2 regions of the Peribacillus sp. B2I2 genome follow, and region 2 is predicted to be linked to the other one. Evidence: a T-box and tRNA genes for the amino acid it is inferred to sense, from the RefSeq annotation. Region 2 holds a T-box; the other holds one or more tRNA genes.

Evidence for each region. A T-box is a leader RNA that pairs with one kind of tRNA and senses whether it is charged. The one in region 2 lies ahead of pheS (phenylalanine--tRNA ligase subunit alpha), so its partner is inferred to be a tRNA-Phe.
Region 1: it has a tRNA-Phe gene. The T-box ahead of pheS (phenylalanine--tRNA ligase subunit alpha) is inferred to sense a tRNA for this amino acid. The anticodon was not compared.

What each region holds. Positions count from the first base shown of each region.
Region 1 covers NZ_JBGCCB010000001.1:4,941,683-4,948,376, forward strand. Annotated here, with positions in the region: gene menD (2-succinyl-5-enolpyruvyl-6-hydroxy-3-cyclohexene-1-carboxylic-acid synthase) at 1-913, opposite strand, end outside; gene ABIE66_RS24565 (isochorismate synthase) at 906-2,315, opposite strand; gene ABIE66_RS24570 (1,4-dihydroxy-2-naphthoate polyprenyltransferase) at 2,614-3,534, shown strand; gene ABIE66_RS24575 (TraR/DksA C4-type zinc finger protein) at 3,680-4,429, shown strand; tRNA gene ABIE66_RS24580 (tRNA-Glu) at 4,471-4,542, opposite strand; tRNA gene ABIE66_RS24585 (tRNA-Ser) at 4,546-4,636, opposite strand; tRNA gene ABIE66_RS24590 (tRNA-Asn) at 4,638-4,712, opposite strand; tRNA gene ABIE66_RS24595 (tRNA-Ile) at 4,725-4,801, opposite strand; tRNA gene ABIE66_RS24600 (tRNA-Gly) at 4,807-4,880, opposite strand; tRNA gene ABIE66_RS24605 (tRNA-His) at 4,885-4,960, opposite strand; tRNA gene ABIE66_RS24610 (tRNA-Phe) at 4,977-5,052, opposite strand; tRNA gene ABIE66_RS24615 (tRNA-Asp) at 5,076-5,151, opposite strand; tRNA gene ABIE66_RS24620 (tRNA-Met) at 5,158-5,231, opposite strand; tRNA gene ABIE66_RS24625 (tRNA-Ser) at 5,334-5,426, opposite strand; tRNA gene ABIE66_RS24630 (tRNA-Ile) at 5,447-5,523, opposite strand; tRNA gene ABIE66_RS24635 (tRNA-Met) at 5,534-5,610, opposite strand; tRNA gene ABIE66_RS24640 (tRNA-Ala) at 5,639-5,714, opposite strand; tRNA gene ABIE66_RS24645 (tRNA-Pro) at 5,732-5,808, opposite strand; tRNA gene ABIE66_RS24650 (tRNA-Arg) at 5,819-5,895, opposite strand; tRNA gene ABIE66_RS24655 (tRNA-Leu) at 5,905-5,993, opposite strand; tRNA gene ABIE66_RS24660 (tRNA-Gly) at 6,006-6,080, opposite strand; tRNA gene ABIE66_RS24665 (tRNA-Leu) at 6,089-6,170, opposite strand; tRNA gene ABIE66_RS24670 (tRNA-Lys) at 6,179-6,254, opposite strand; tRNA gene ABIE66_RS24675 (tRNA-Thr) at 6,277-6,352, opposite strand; tRNA gene ABIE66_RS24680 (tRNA-Val) at 6,363-6,438, opposite strand; rRNA gene rrf (5S ribosomal RNA) at 6,450-6,565, opposite strand; rRNA gene ABIE66_RS24690 (23S ribosomal RNA) at 6,684-6,694, opposite strand, start outside.
Region 2 covers NZ_JBGCCB010000001.1:3,990,400-3,997,093, reverse strand. Annotated here, with positions in the region: gene ABIE66_RS19750 ((Fe-S)-binding protein) at 1-571, shown strand, start outside; gene ABIE66_RS19745 (YsnF/AvaK domain-containing protein) at 816-1,745, shown strand; gene ABIE66_RS19740 (general stress protein) at 1,926-2,696, shown strand; gene ABIE66_RS19735 (hypothetical protein) at 3,039-3,431, shown strand; gene sspI (small acid-soluble spore protein SspI) at 3,465-3,674, opposite strand; gene ABIE66_RS19725 (TrmH family RNA methyltransferase) at 3,797-4,555, shown strand; T-box leader at 4,599-4,840, shown strand; gene pheS (phenylalanine--tRNA ligase subunit alpha) at 4,899-5,939, shown strand; gene pheT (phenylalanine--tRNA ligase subunit beta) at 5,968-6,694, shown strand, end outside.

The DNA.
Region 1 (6,694 bases), 950 kb from region 2:
ACAATAAAGGTTTAGAAACAGGCATTGTCCCGAAACGCAATATCACTTCCGGCTTGAAAGCCGCCTTTACCGCTTCATCGCGCAGAAACGTATCGTACGCATCAATTATGACGTCTTTGCCGTGACTCCCGCTCCTTAACTGGGAAAGAGGGTCAGCCAGTACCGGAAAAGCAAGTTTATCCGCTAATGCGACGATGGCTTCCTTCATCTCTGGATGCGGTAATTCGCCACATACAATCAACCCTTGCTTAGCTTGTGACAAAGTAGTTGCAATAGCTTCTATTTGTGATGCGGACAGTGACCGCTCTCCACTGTCAATCAACACTGCAGGCGTCATTTTATTTTGCCGATACTCCTTTGCTTGCTCCAGATCCGGAATCAATGGTTCACGAAGCGGGAAATTCAAATGTACAGGCCCTGCAGGTTCACTTGCCGCTGTAGCCACTGCCCTTGCACCAACCGTTCTTGCATACCGCATCATCTCATCCGTGCTTTCAGGAAGTGCCATTTCGACAAACCATTTTACTTGTCTACCATAAAGATGAATCTGATCGATTGCCTGTGGGGCGCCGACATCACGCAATTCATGCGGACGATCAGCGGTAAGTACAATAAGCGGCACCCTTGAATAGAATGCCTCAATGACGGCTGGGTAAAAGTTTGCAGCGGCTGTACCGGACGTACAAAGAAGTCCGACAGGTTCCTTTAAGGCCTTAGCCAAACCAAGGGCAAAAAAAGCAGCCGAACGCTCATCCACATTAATATGAACTTCGATATCAGGGTGTTCCACTAGCAACAAAGCTAGGGGTGTGGATCGTGAACCCGGGCTCACCACCACATGCTTCATCTCATTTTGTGCCAGCTCATCGACAAATGAAGCAGCATATGCTGTCAATGCATCTCGGTCATTCATTAAGATTTCCTCCTAAAGCACTTAACATCGGATTGAATTTAATCCCCGTTTCCCGGAATTCACTTTCGGGAGTCGAATCCTCCACTACGCCGCATCCAGCAAAAAGCGATGCCTCATTGTTCTGTATAAGCGCAGAACGTATCCCTACAGCGAATTCCCCATTTCCATACGTATCCACCCAGCCTAAAGGACCTGCATAAAAGCCGCGTTCAAGGCCTTCCATTTCCCGGATTCGCACAACGGCCTTTTCTTTTGGAAGTCCGCCCATAGCCGGTGTAGGATGTAGTTTCTCGACGAATTCAAAAATCGTGACACCTTCCTTGGATATTCCGCGGACCGGTGTATACAAATGCTGGATATGACGGTTTTTCATAAGTTTCGGTTCGGCTGGAACAATTACCTTTTCGCATACAGAATCAAAGGCATTTGATATCATCGACACGACATATTGGTGCTCTTGTAAATTCTTTTGGTCCTGTAGCAATTCATCACCAAGACAAACATCTTCTTGCTCATCTTTCCCTCGCCCCATCGATCCAGCAAGACAGGTAGAAAATACTTCATTTCCCTGTTTCTTAATTAAACGTTCAGGAGTGGCACCGACAAAACAGTCACCACCTGCTTCCAAACTGAAAATATAGCTTAATGGCTGCTCAGCAATCAATTGTTCAAGCACTTTCCCTGAATCGATGGAACGCTCAAAAACCAGTCGAAGCTCCCTCGCCAAAACGATTTTGTCGAGATCTGTCGTCTTGATTTCCTGAACAGCCTCAGCGACCGTCCGTTTCCATTCGTCAGGTTTGACTTCCCTCTGCTTAACCAGGGAATTGTGACCCAATCCAGTGTCATCCAAGCTTTCGAAAAGAAAAGCTTCCCGTTCATTTATCATATCTATGAAGAGTTTTTCTGAATCATCAGGCGAACAAAGTAAGTTTGTCGTTAAGTAAGCTTGTTTCCCCACTATTGATAGCATGAAGGCAGGTATATAAAACAGGTTGTCCCCGAATTGATTCCAAAGGAGCGTACTGTTAGTTTCATAATCAAAAGAAAAGCCCCCAAACAGTAAAGGACCGGTCGCTTCTACATCAGTCAATCCTGTTTTGACAGCAGTATTCTGCAGTTTGATCCAGCTCTTTTCGACTTCTCTATAACGTTCGGCATTCGATGCCGCTTTGAGTTTCTTAACATTGCCTAAGCCGGTGATGGTTATTTCCTTTGCAGGGTCCTCCCAGAAAAAGCGTTCACCCGCGTACCGTTCTCTTCCAGCTTGATAAAATGAAAGGGGGTTCGTGCAATTAACTTTCTTAATATGACTGAATAGAACTTGATCATTCAAGTCCTTCGCCTTTTGTATAGCTGAAGCCAGTCCCTGAAACTGCCCAGTTTCTTCTGAGATAGCCAAAAAAATCCCCCCAAATGTACATTTTAAAAGCTTTTTAACCTATTTAAAGATACACCTCCATTCAACCTCATGTCAATAAAACGCCCCTTTACCGAACGATTCATGCCTGCTTTTTTCCTTATTATATGAATCTTAGCGAATGAAGAGAAATATCCTTTATTTTGGAAGAGAATCTTCCACGAAATCAATTGACACCCTTACCTAATTTTCCTATCCTTATTAGGATAACCTTTTGTGCAACATTTCAATATTTGTTATAATTTCGAGAGAACCAATAATGATTTTGAGGAGAGAAATAATGCAAACAGAATACGACGGACTTCCCCTTAAACGGACCTGGAAGATTTGGTGGGAGTTAATTCGTCCACATACACTAACCGCAGCTTTTGTCCCGGTCTTACTTGGAACTGTGATTGCACTTTTGGATGATGGCGTGAATTGGTTACTATTCGCTGCCATGATGATTGCAAGTATCCTGATTCAAGCTGCAACCAATTTATTCAATGAATACTATGATTTCAAGCGAGGCTTGGATACTGAGGAGTCCGTAGGCATCGGTGGCGGAATCGTCCGTCATGGGATGACCCCCAAACTCATCATGACCTTGGCCCTTGGCATGTATGCCATCGCACTCATAATCGGAATCTATATCTGTGCCGCATCATCTTGGTGGCTTGCTGCAGTAGGCCTGGTTTGCATGCTTGTCGGCTATCTTTATACAGGCGGTCCCCTACCCATTTCATATACACCATTCGGGGAACTTTTTTCTGGATTGTTCATGGGCTTTTTGATAATCCTGATCGCCTTTTTCATTCAAACCGGTCATGTTTCCTCAACAGCCATCTTAATTGCCATTCCAAGTGGAATATTGGTCGGGTTGATCAACTTATCCAATAACCTCCGTGACCATGATGGGGATAAGGCACATGGCCGCAAAACCATGCCTGTAGTGATGGGCAGGAAAAACGCACTGAAATTCATGGCAATCATGTTTGCCTTCTCTTATCTATGGCTGGTTGGGTTAGTCCTTACCGGAAACGTAACAGCGTGGATTCTCCTTGCCTTCCTAAGCATCCCGAAAGCCATGGCCGCAATCAAAGGCTTCGTAGGTAAAACGCAGCCGATCACCATGGTGCCAGCAATGAAAGCCACGGCCCAGACGAACACCTTCTTTGGCTTACTCATGGCCATTGGATTATTCATCAGCTATCTAATATGATTTCCAAGGACTGAGCTCATCCGCTCAGTCTTTTTTCTATCTTCCGTTCCATTTTGTTTTCCTATACTACGATTCGGGTAATAGATAATACAACCATCTTACCAAAATAAAATGAGATATGGACTTTAGAAGGAGTGAAACGGATATGGCAACCAAACAGCAAATGCAAAAATTCAAAAAAGAACTGCTTCAAGAAAAAGATGAGCTTGGAAACAGGATTCAAAATGATGAACAATCCGTTCTGGATAAAAGCCAGACTGAATCCGTAGGGGAATTATCATCCTATGATAATCATCCTGCTGACCTAGGAACAGAATTATTCGAGATGGAACGGAACCAAGCACTGGATGAGCATGCACAATCTGAAATGGAGAAAATAGAAGAAGCATTGTATGCCATAGAAGAGGGTACGTATGGCCATTGTAAAACCTGCAATATAGAAATACCCATCGATAGGCTTGAAGCGATCCCAAGCACTCTTTACTGTGTCGAGCATGCCCCAGAACGGCCTACTGCACAAGACCGACCAGTGGAAGAGGATATATTGATTCCATCCAAGGGTGATCATTTTGAAAATCGTCATGGAAATGAAATAGTGGATAAAGAGGATAGCTTTGGTGAAGTCGCCAAATTCGGTACATCCGAAACGCCATCTGATTACACCGGCGATCATGACAATTATAATGATCTTTATAAAACCGAAGATGAAACGGATGGATTTCCAGAAGACTATGAAGGATTTGCAGCAAATGATATCGAAGGAAAAAATAGGGTGGATATACCGAACAAAAAGCAAAAGGAATATGAAGATACATTAGATGAAGAAAATATCGATTCCCAGCTTGGAGACATTCCTTATAAACAAAAAGATACTTATATCAATGAAAAGAAATGAAAAAAAGAAGCATACATGGATGTATGCTTCCTTTTTTGTTATGACCCGTACGGGATTCGAACCCGTGTTACCGCCGTGAAAGGGCGGTGTCTTAACCGCTTGACCAACGGGCCAAATGGCGGAGAAGGAGGGATTTGAACCCTCGCGCCGCTCGCGCGACCTACACCCTTAGCAGGGGCGCCTCTTCAGCCTCTTGAGTACTTCCCCATGGCTCCGCAGGTAGGACTCGAACCTACGACCGTTCGGTTAACAGCCGAATGCTCTACCACTGAGCTACTGCGGAACAATATAAATATGGTGGGCCTAAATGGACTCGAACCATCGACCTCACGCTTATCAGGCGTGCGCTCTAACCAGCTGAGCTATAGGCCCATATTTGGAGCGGGTGAAGGGAATCGAACCCTCATCATCAGCTTGGAAGGCTGAGGTTTTACCACTAAACTACACCCGCGAAATGGGGCGACTGATGGGAATCGAACCCACGAATGCCTGAACCACAATCAGGTGCGTTAACCACTTCGCCACAACCGCCGTAATATGAAAGATATGGTGGCTCAGGACGGAATCGAACCGCCGACACAAGGATTTTCAGTCCTTTGCTCTACCGACTGAGCTACTGAGCCACATTTGTATTAAATTTAAAAAATGGCGGTCCCGACGGGAATCGAACCCGCGATCTCCTGCGTGACAGGCAGGCATGTTAACCGCTACACCACGGGACCTAATAATTGCGGGGACAGGATTTGAACCTGCGACCTTCGGGTTATGAGCCCGACGAGCTACCGGACTGCTCCACCCCGCGACGGTAATAATGAAACGATTTGCATCAAGTTTTCGTGTATATTGTTTTTTCGCTTCCTCTATGTAAGGTTGTTTCAAAACAACTTGCTGCTTTTTAAAAAAATGGAGGAGGTAGAGGGATTCGAACCCCCGCGGGATTTGACTCCCCTGTCGGTTTTCAAGACCGATCCCTTCAGCCGAACTTGGGTATACCTCCACGGCTTTAAAAAATGCATATGGTGGACCTTGTAGGACTCGAACCTACGACCGGACGGTTATGAGCCGTCTGCTCTAACCAGCTGAGCTAAAGGTCCTTATATTTATTGGTAGCGGCGGAGGGGATCGAACCCCCGACCTCACGGGTATGAACCGTACGCTCTAGCCAGCTGAGCTACACCGCCAATATAATATAAGTATCTGATTGAAAAATGGTGGAGCCTAGCGGGATCGAACCGCTGACCTCCTGCGTGCAAGGCAGGCGCTCTCCCAGCTGAGCTAAGGCCCCATTCATTAAAAATCACGTGGTCGGGAAGACAGGATTCGAACCTGCGACCCCTTGGTCCCAAACCAAGTGCTCTACCAAGCTGAGCTACTTCCCGCAATAAAACATGGTGCGCCCGGCGGGAGTCGAACCTACAACCTTCTGATTCGTAGTCAGATGCTCTATCCAATTGAGCTACGGGCGCATATTAAGATGGTGCCGAGGACCGGAATCGAACCGGTACGGTAGTCACCTACCGCAGGATTTTAAGTCCTGTGCGTCTGCCAGTTCCGCCACCCCGGCACATACGAAAAGTGGAGCGGAAGACGGGATTCGAACCCGCGACCCCAACCTTGGCAAGGTTGTATTCTACCACTGAACTACTTCCGCATGAAAGATGCGGGTGAAGGGACTTGAACCCCCACGCCTTGCGGCGCCAGATCCTAAGTCTGGTGCGTCTGCCAATTCCGCCACACCCGCATATAAAATGGTGAGCCATGAAGGATTCGAACCTTCGACCCTCTGATTAAAAGTCAGATGCTCTACCAACTGAGCTAATGGCTCGTGCTTGTACTATTTCAAAAAATGGTGCCGGCAAGAGGACTTGAACCCCCAACCTACTGATTACAAGTCAGTTGCTCTACCAGTTGAGCTACACCGGCAGGTGTAAAATGGTGGAGGATGACGGGATCGAACCGCCGACCCTCTGCTTGTAAGGCAGATGCTCTCCCAGCTGAGCTAATCCTCCATATAAAACCTGCTTGGCGACGTCCTACTCTCACAGGGGGAAACCCCCAACTACCATCGGCGCTGAAGAGCTTAACTGCCGTGTTCGGAATGGGAACGGGTGTGACCTCTTCGCTATCGTCACCAAACAATGTTAACATTTTTTCAAGACATATATTATTATAACGTCTTTTCGAAAAAATGCAAGAAGAAATTTTCATTCCTTCAAAACTAGATAATAAGAAGGTATTTCATTTTTTTAAAGCGTTGGTTAAGTC
Region 2 (6,694 bases):
ACTGGCCAGGCGTAATATTGAAGCTTTTGAAGCGGACGAAGTGGATTATATTATTACGAATGCCGGCGGTTGCGGAGCTTTTCTCATAGACTATGACCATTTGCTCCAAGATGAACCGGAATGGAACGACCGGGCAATCGCATTTAAAAATAAGTTGAAAGATATAAGCGAGATCCTTGTGGACTTGCGTTTTCAGGAAAAAGTCCGTCTGAAACTGCCAGCACAATCAGTAACTTATCAGGATTCCTGTCACTTACGGAATGTGATGAATACCTCTATGGCTCCGCGAATTCTCCTTCAATCGATAGAAGGAATCGATTTTAGGGAAATGAAGGATGCGGATCGGTGCTGCGGCTCGGCAGGGATTTATAATATTGTTGAATCAGAGATGTCCATGAATATCCTCGACACTAAAATGGAGCACACTAAATCGACACAGGCCGATATCGTTGTCACGGCAAATCCAGGCTGTTTGCTACAAATGCAATTGGGGATCGAGCGGGAAAACCTGGGGGCATGTACGAAAGCGGTGCATATAGTGGACCTGCTAGTGGAGGCCGTGGCTTTATAATAGAAGAAAAAAGATTAGATGAAAATAATGAAATGGGATTACTTGGGTAAACATTACATTTTTAAAAATGGGGGAACCCGTATAATACCTGGATTTCATTTGAAAAATTGTTCTGTGCTGAGAACGAAATGTAATGATATAACATAAATGAAATATTGATTTCTCGTTTACTTAGGTGTATGGCGGGTAGAGTTTATATATAGCATCACTAAACCAGTCACCAAAATCTAAGGAGGAATGTAAAATGAATAAAACAGTATATGGAGTATATGAATCAAATGCAGAAGTGATCCAAGCAATCAATGCACTTAAGGCCAAGGGTTTTGAAGGGGACGATATTACGGTCGTCGCAGACAAGGAAGAAACATTGGATTTCACGAACCAGCAACGCGAAACAGATGTTCATACAATGACGAATGTTCCTAACGACGAATCATTCATGGACAAGGTGGCACGCTTCCTCATGCCAGAAGATACGGCAGACCTTTCAACAAGATTGGCGAATGCTGGTCTTTCGAATAGTGAAGCGGCTGAACATGTCTTTGATGTAGAAAACGGAAAAGTCCTGGTTCTGGTCGAAGAAGGTGAAGGGCACCTGGGGACGGCAAGAGATAAATTCACGACAGGAACAATGGACACTGCCGGTACAAGGCTGGATACGAACTCCGCCAACCCGCTTTATAACGGGACTGAAAAAAACGATGCACTGAATAAAGAAGATGTTTATGGAGTGAACGGGCAAGGCCGTGAATTGCCTGAAGATGAAAGGACGCTTACACTTCGGGAAGAACAGCTGAACATTGACAAAGAAAGAGTTCAGACAGGTGAAGTGGTCATTAATAAAGAAGTCAATGAACAACATAAAGCGATAAATGTTCCTGTTGAACACGAAGAAGTGACAGTCGAGCATAGAGCGGTTTCAGGACGTGAAGAGAATCTGGAAACTGGAAGCATTGAAGATGGGGAAACACTACGTATCCCAGTAGTTGAAGAAAAATTGGAAGTTTCGAAAAAACCTGTTGTCACAGATGAAATTGTCATCAGGAAACATGCTGTACAAGAAACGGAACAAGTTCAGGATACTCTTAAAATTGAAGATATCAAGCTTGATAGTACAGATGAATCGTTCGTAAATGAGAAAAAGGCAACTGAACGAAGAAGCGACCGCTTCTAAGAGTGATGGAAATGGCCTGCAGTTTTTAAAACTGCAGGCTTCTTTTTATTTTAAAGCTTGATAAAGAGGTTTGAACTTAGTGGAGGAGAACCTTTGAATGGGCTGTTTTTTGTTTAATTAGCACCCATCGGGGTATAAATACAGATAAGAAGAAATATCGGAATAATAGGAGGAAGATGCATGGGAAAAACATTATATGGTGTTTTTAATACGGAAAAAGAAGTAATCCAGGCTATACAATCCCTCAAGGAAAAAGGGGTCCATGAGGGAGAAATAACAGTAATGGCTGATAAGAAAGAAGATTTGGGTTTCGTGAATGAAAAGCGGGATCCGGATGTAGACGTCGTTACTAACTCGAACGACGATTCCTTCATTGATAAGATGAAACACTTTTTCCTGAACGAGGGTTCTGGAGATATAAGGAACCGACTAGGTGACTTAGGGCTTGCCGATAGTGAAGCCACCGCTTATATAAACGAAGTGGAAGCTGGAAAATTCCTGATTCTTTTAGATGAATCGGAAACTTTATCACAACGAGAAGGCGTAACTTCCAACGGCATGCAGGGTGCAGACGAACTACCTGCAGAGAATCCGCTTAAAACAGGGGTGGTGAACAACCCGGACCCGAACCTTTTTCCTGAAACAACTGCGAATGCATTTCAAACAAGGGAAGTGGAAGCACGGCCAGGAAGAAGCGAAGAACTTCACGGAAATTCTGCCAACATCTTTGATAAGGAAGAGCTGGATACGAAGCGAGCCCAAGAAAGGGAAATCAGGGGGAACTCCACCGAAAAGTATAAGGAACAAAAGCCAGGGGATCATAAGTCCCTGGATCCTCAAGGAGCACTGGATCGGACCTTAAGCCCGAATGCTAATAATGGGCAGCAAGAGAAAGAGGACATCTTGAAGGATGAATACATTAAAAATCGAATTAATACCGATAATCTATAATACTGAAATAGCAGCCTGCGCAAGGCTGTTATTTCAGTTTGTAGACAAAAGGGATTCTATCTAAATTTCAAAACAACGGGTATGCGAGACCCCGCAGGCGCAAAGGCGCCGAGTAGGCTCCCGGACCGCCCGCGGAAAGCAAGTGCCAGGAGGCAACGTTCATATTGTACAATCCCTTAAAAAACTGTAGATAATTTTCATCTTAAACCCTTTAGGCAAAGGGTTCCCTCGTATATTAGTCAGGAATTCTCAATAGACTATTTGCTTGTTTATTGATAAAGCTGCAAGGTATAATTACAAAGGAATTTTATTATAAGTAAAGTAACAAGGAGTGGGAAAAACATGGAAAAAAACGTATATGGTGTTTTTGACTCTAATCCGGAACTACTTGCTGCAATTCAAGATTTACAAGCAAAAGGCGTGACTGGCTCCCAAATGACAGTAGCAGCTGATATAAAAAATGATATGCAGCTTGGAAATGAACATACGGATATCCTGATCATCGCCAATCAGGATAAGGAGGATACTCTTTTTTTAAAAATTTTCCACTACTTCACTGATGAAGGATCTGGAGATTTACGCAGCTTTTTTACGAAATACGGCTACTCTTTTGCTGAGACAAAAGCGATGCTTAAAGAAGTGGGCGCTAAGAAATTCATTCTTCTTATCGATGAAGAAGTCTCTATCGAAGAATTGAAGGCTGGCGCCGGTAAAGTGATACCAATGAAGAAGTAAGCTAATCAAAAAAATAACAGCCTTTGAGGGCTGTTATTTTTTTAATCCTTCTTCGAGGGCAGTGATCATTTCCTGTTTTTCCTGTTCAGATGAATTTTGCCAGATGACCTCGAATAATACTCCCAATCCAGGAAGCATTTTTTCCTCGCCATTCTGTATGGCATCGACAATCGTGTCTTCCAGCTGCTCTTGCGAATTTCCAGATACATTTTGGATGATCGCATTACGTAGGTTTAAATTCACAATTATTCCTCCTCTAACACATAATGACTGACATTAATAGCATTTCACAAACTCGCATGCAATATGTATGTGAATTGCGTTATAATAGGAAAATCAGTGTTAAGTTAAAGGAGCGTTTACCCTTGAAATATATCGAATCGGTAAAAAACCCGCAAGTGAAGCAATGGAAAAAGCTATTGACGAAAAAAGAACGAGATAAAACAGGCAAATATTTAGTCGAGGGTTTTCACCTAGTTGAAGAAGCCTTAAAAGAAGATATCGTCATGGAAGTGATCGTCAATGAAGAAACTGAAATGCCAGCCCATTTTAAGCTGGAAGGCACAGAAGTCATCTATGTGAAAAATGATATTATGAAAGCGATATGCGATACCGAAGCCCCACAGGGAATTGCAGCTGTTTGTGAACAGAAATCAACGAGCATGACGTCCATTAATCCGGATAAACTATTGTTGATCGATGCCGTCCAGGATCCGGGGAATATTGGAACGATGATCAGGACAGCGGATGCAGCTGGAATCGATGCGGTCATTCTTGGCGAAGGGTGTGCCGACTTGTATAATCCCAAAGTGGTACGTTCGACACAAGGGAGCCTATTCCATATGCCTGTCATTAAAGGGAACCTTTCCGAAATCATCGATGAGCTGAAGCAACTCGGCACACCGGTCTATGGCACGGCATTAGAAGGCGCATCCCCATTTGAAGAAGTGGAAAAGTCTTCCCGATTTGCCCTGCTGGTCGGCAATGAAGGCCAAGGAGTATCGAAGGAATTACTGGAGAAAACGACTAAAAACCTTTATATTCCCATCTACGGAAAAAGCGAATCTCTGAATGTGGGGATCGCTGCCGGGATTTTAATGTACCATTTACGAAAATCGATTTGAAACGGCCGTGGAATTATAATATAATAAAACAGAATTTTATATTGAAACAACGATGACAAAGAGTAGTAACTTAAGTTATCCATATCCAGGGAAAAAATGCCTTGACTGAAAGCATTTTTATGGCACTGCTTAAGGGAATTCACCTTTCGAGTTGGCATTGGGAAGACAGAATGTCCGAAAAATGTTCCGGTGAAAAGCCGTTATTTTTAATGAAGTGAGTGCAGAAGTTTATTTGTTCATGCACTAATAAGGGTGGTACCGCGATACATAAACCTCGTCCCTTTAGGGATTGGGGTTTTTTTGTGTTCATTTTTACAAAAGGAAAATAAAGGAGGAAGACATGATGCAGGAACGTTTACTAGAACTGCAGGAAGAAGCGTTGCAAAAAGTTGCCGCCGCTTCCGAATTAAAGGAACTGAATGAAGTACGTGTCGCTTATTTAGGGAAAAAAGGACCAATCACTGAGGTATTGCGCGGCATGGGTAAATTATCTGCCGAAGAACGTCCGAAAATCGGGGCACTAGCCAATGATGTTCGGGAAGCGATCGCAACAAAGATCGAGGAGAAACAAAAAGCACTTGAAACTGCGGCAGTCAATGCTAAGCTAGCAACTGAAACGATTGACGTCACACTTCCAGGACGTCCGGTTAACAAGGGGAATCTTCACCCATTAACACGTGTCGTGGAGGAAATCGAAGACTTATTCATCGGTATGGGTTATACGGTTGCAGAAGGTCCAGAAGTTGAAAGCGACTACTACAACTTCGAGGCACTTAACTTGCCAAAAAGCCATCCGGCACGTGATATGCAGGACTCCTTCTACATCACGGATGAAATCCTGATGCGTACGCACACTTCACCGGTTCAAGCAAGAACCATGGAAAAACATAAAGGTCAAGGTCCTGTTAAAATCATCTGCCCGGGTAAAGTATATCGCCGTGATAACGATGATGCGACACACTCCCATCAATTCCAACAAATTGAGGGCTTGGTCATCGATGAGAACATCAGCATGAGCGACCTGAAAGGAACGCTTGACGTATTTGCGAAAAAAGTATTCGGGCAAGACCGTGAAATCCGTCTTCGTCCAAGTTTCTTCCCATTTACGGAGCCATCCGTCGAAGTGGATATTTCTTGTAAAATCTGCGGTGGTAAAGGCTGTAGCGTATGTAAACAAACAGGCTGGATCGAAGTGCTTGGCGGCGGGATCGTTCATCCGAACGTCCTTGAAATGGCTGGCTTCGATTCCAAGAAATACTCTGGATTCGCATTTGGAATTGGCGTGGAACGGATTGCCATGTTGAAATACGGTGTGGACGATATTCGTCACTTCTATACGAATGATGTTCGATTCTTAAAACAATTCAACCATCACGAAGCATAAATTTTTATTTTAAAAAGGAGGACCTACCATGTTTGTGTCATATAAATGGTTACAAGATTATGTTGACCTTTCAGGCATCAATGCGACGGAGCTAGCAGACAAAATCACGAAAAGCGGCATTGAGGTTGAAGGGGTAGAAAAGAAAAGTGAAGGGCTTAAGGGAGTCGTCATCGGGCATGTCATTGAACGTGAACAGCATCCAAATGCGGATAAATTGAATAAATGCCAAGTTGATATCGGGGCCGAAAATCCCGTTCAAATCATCTGTGGGGCACCGAATGTCGATAAAGGCCAAAAAGTTGCAGTCGCTACTGTTGGCGCAGTCCTTCCAGGTAATTTCAAAATCAAGAAAGCGAAACTTCGCGGAGAAGAATCGCACGGGATGATTTGCTCGCTTCAAGAATTGGGCTTCGAGTCCAAGCTCGTGTCCAAGGATTATGCTACAGGAATCTTCGTCTTCCCTAATGATGTGGAAGTGGGGAATGATGCATTGGAGGAACTCGGATTAAGTGATGAAGTGCTTGAACTTGGACTGACTCCAAACCGTTCTGATGCATTAAGCATGCTTGGTGTTGCATACGAAGTGGGTGCCATTCTAGGCCGGGAAGTGAAATGGCCGGTTGTCGAGAAAGAAGAGGCAGCTGAAAAAGCTTCTGATTATATCAGTGTCAAAGTGGAAGCGAAAGAAGATAACCCGATATACATTGCAAAAATCATTAAAGATGTTAAAGTCGGACCCTCACCACTTTGGATGC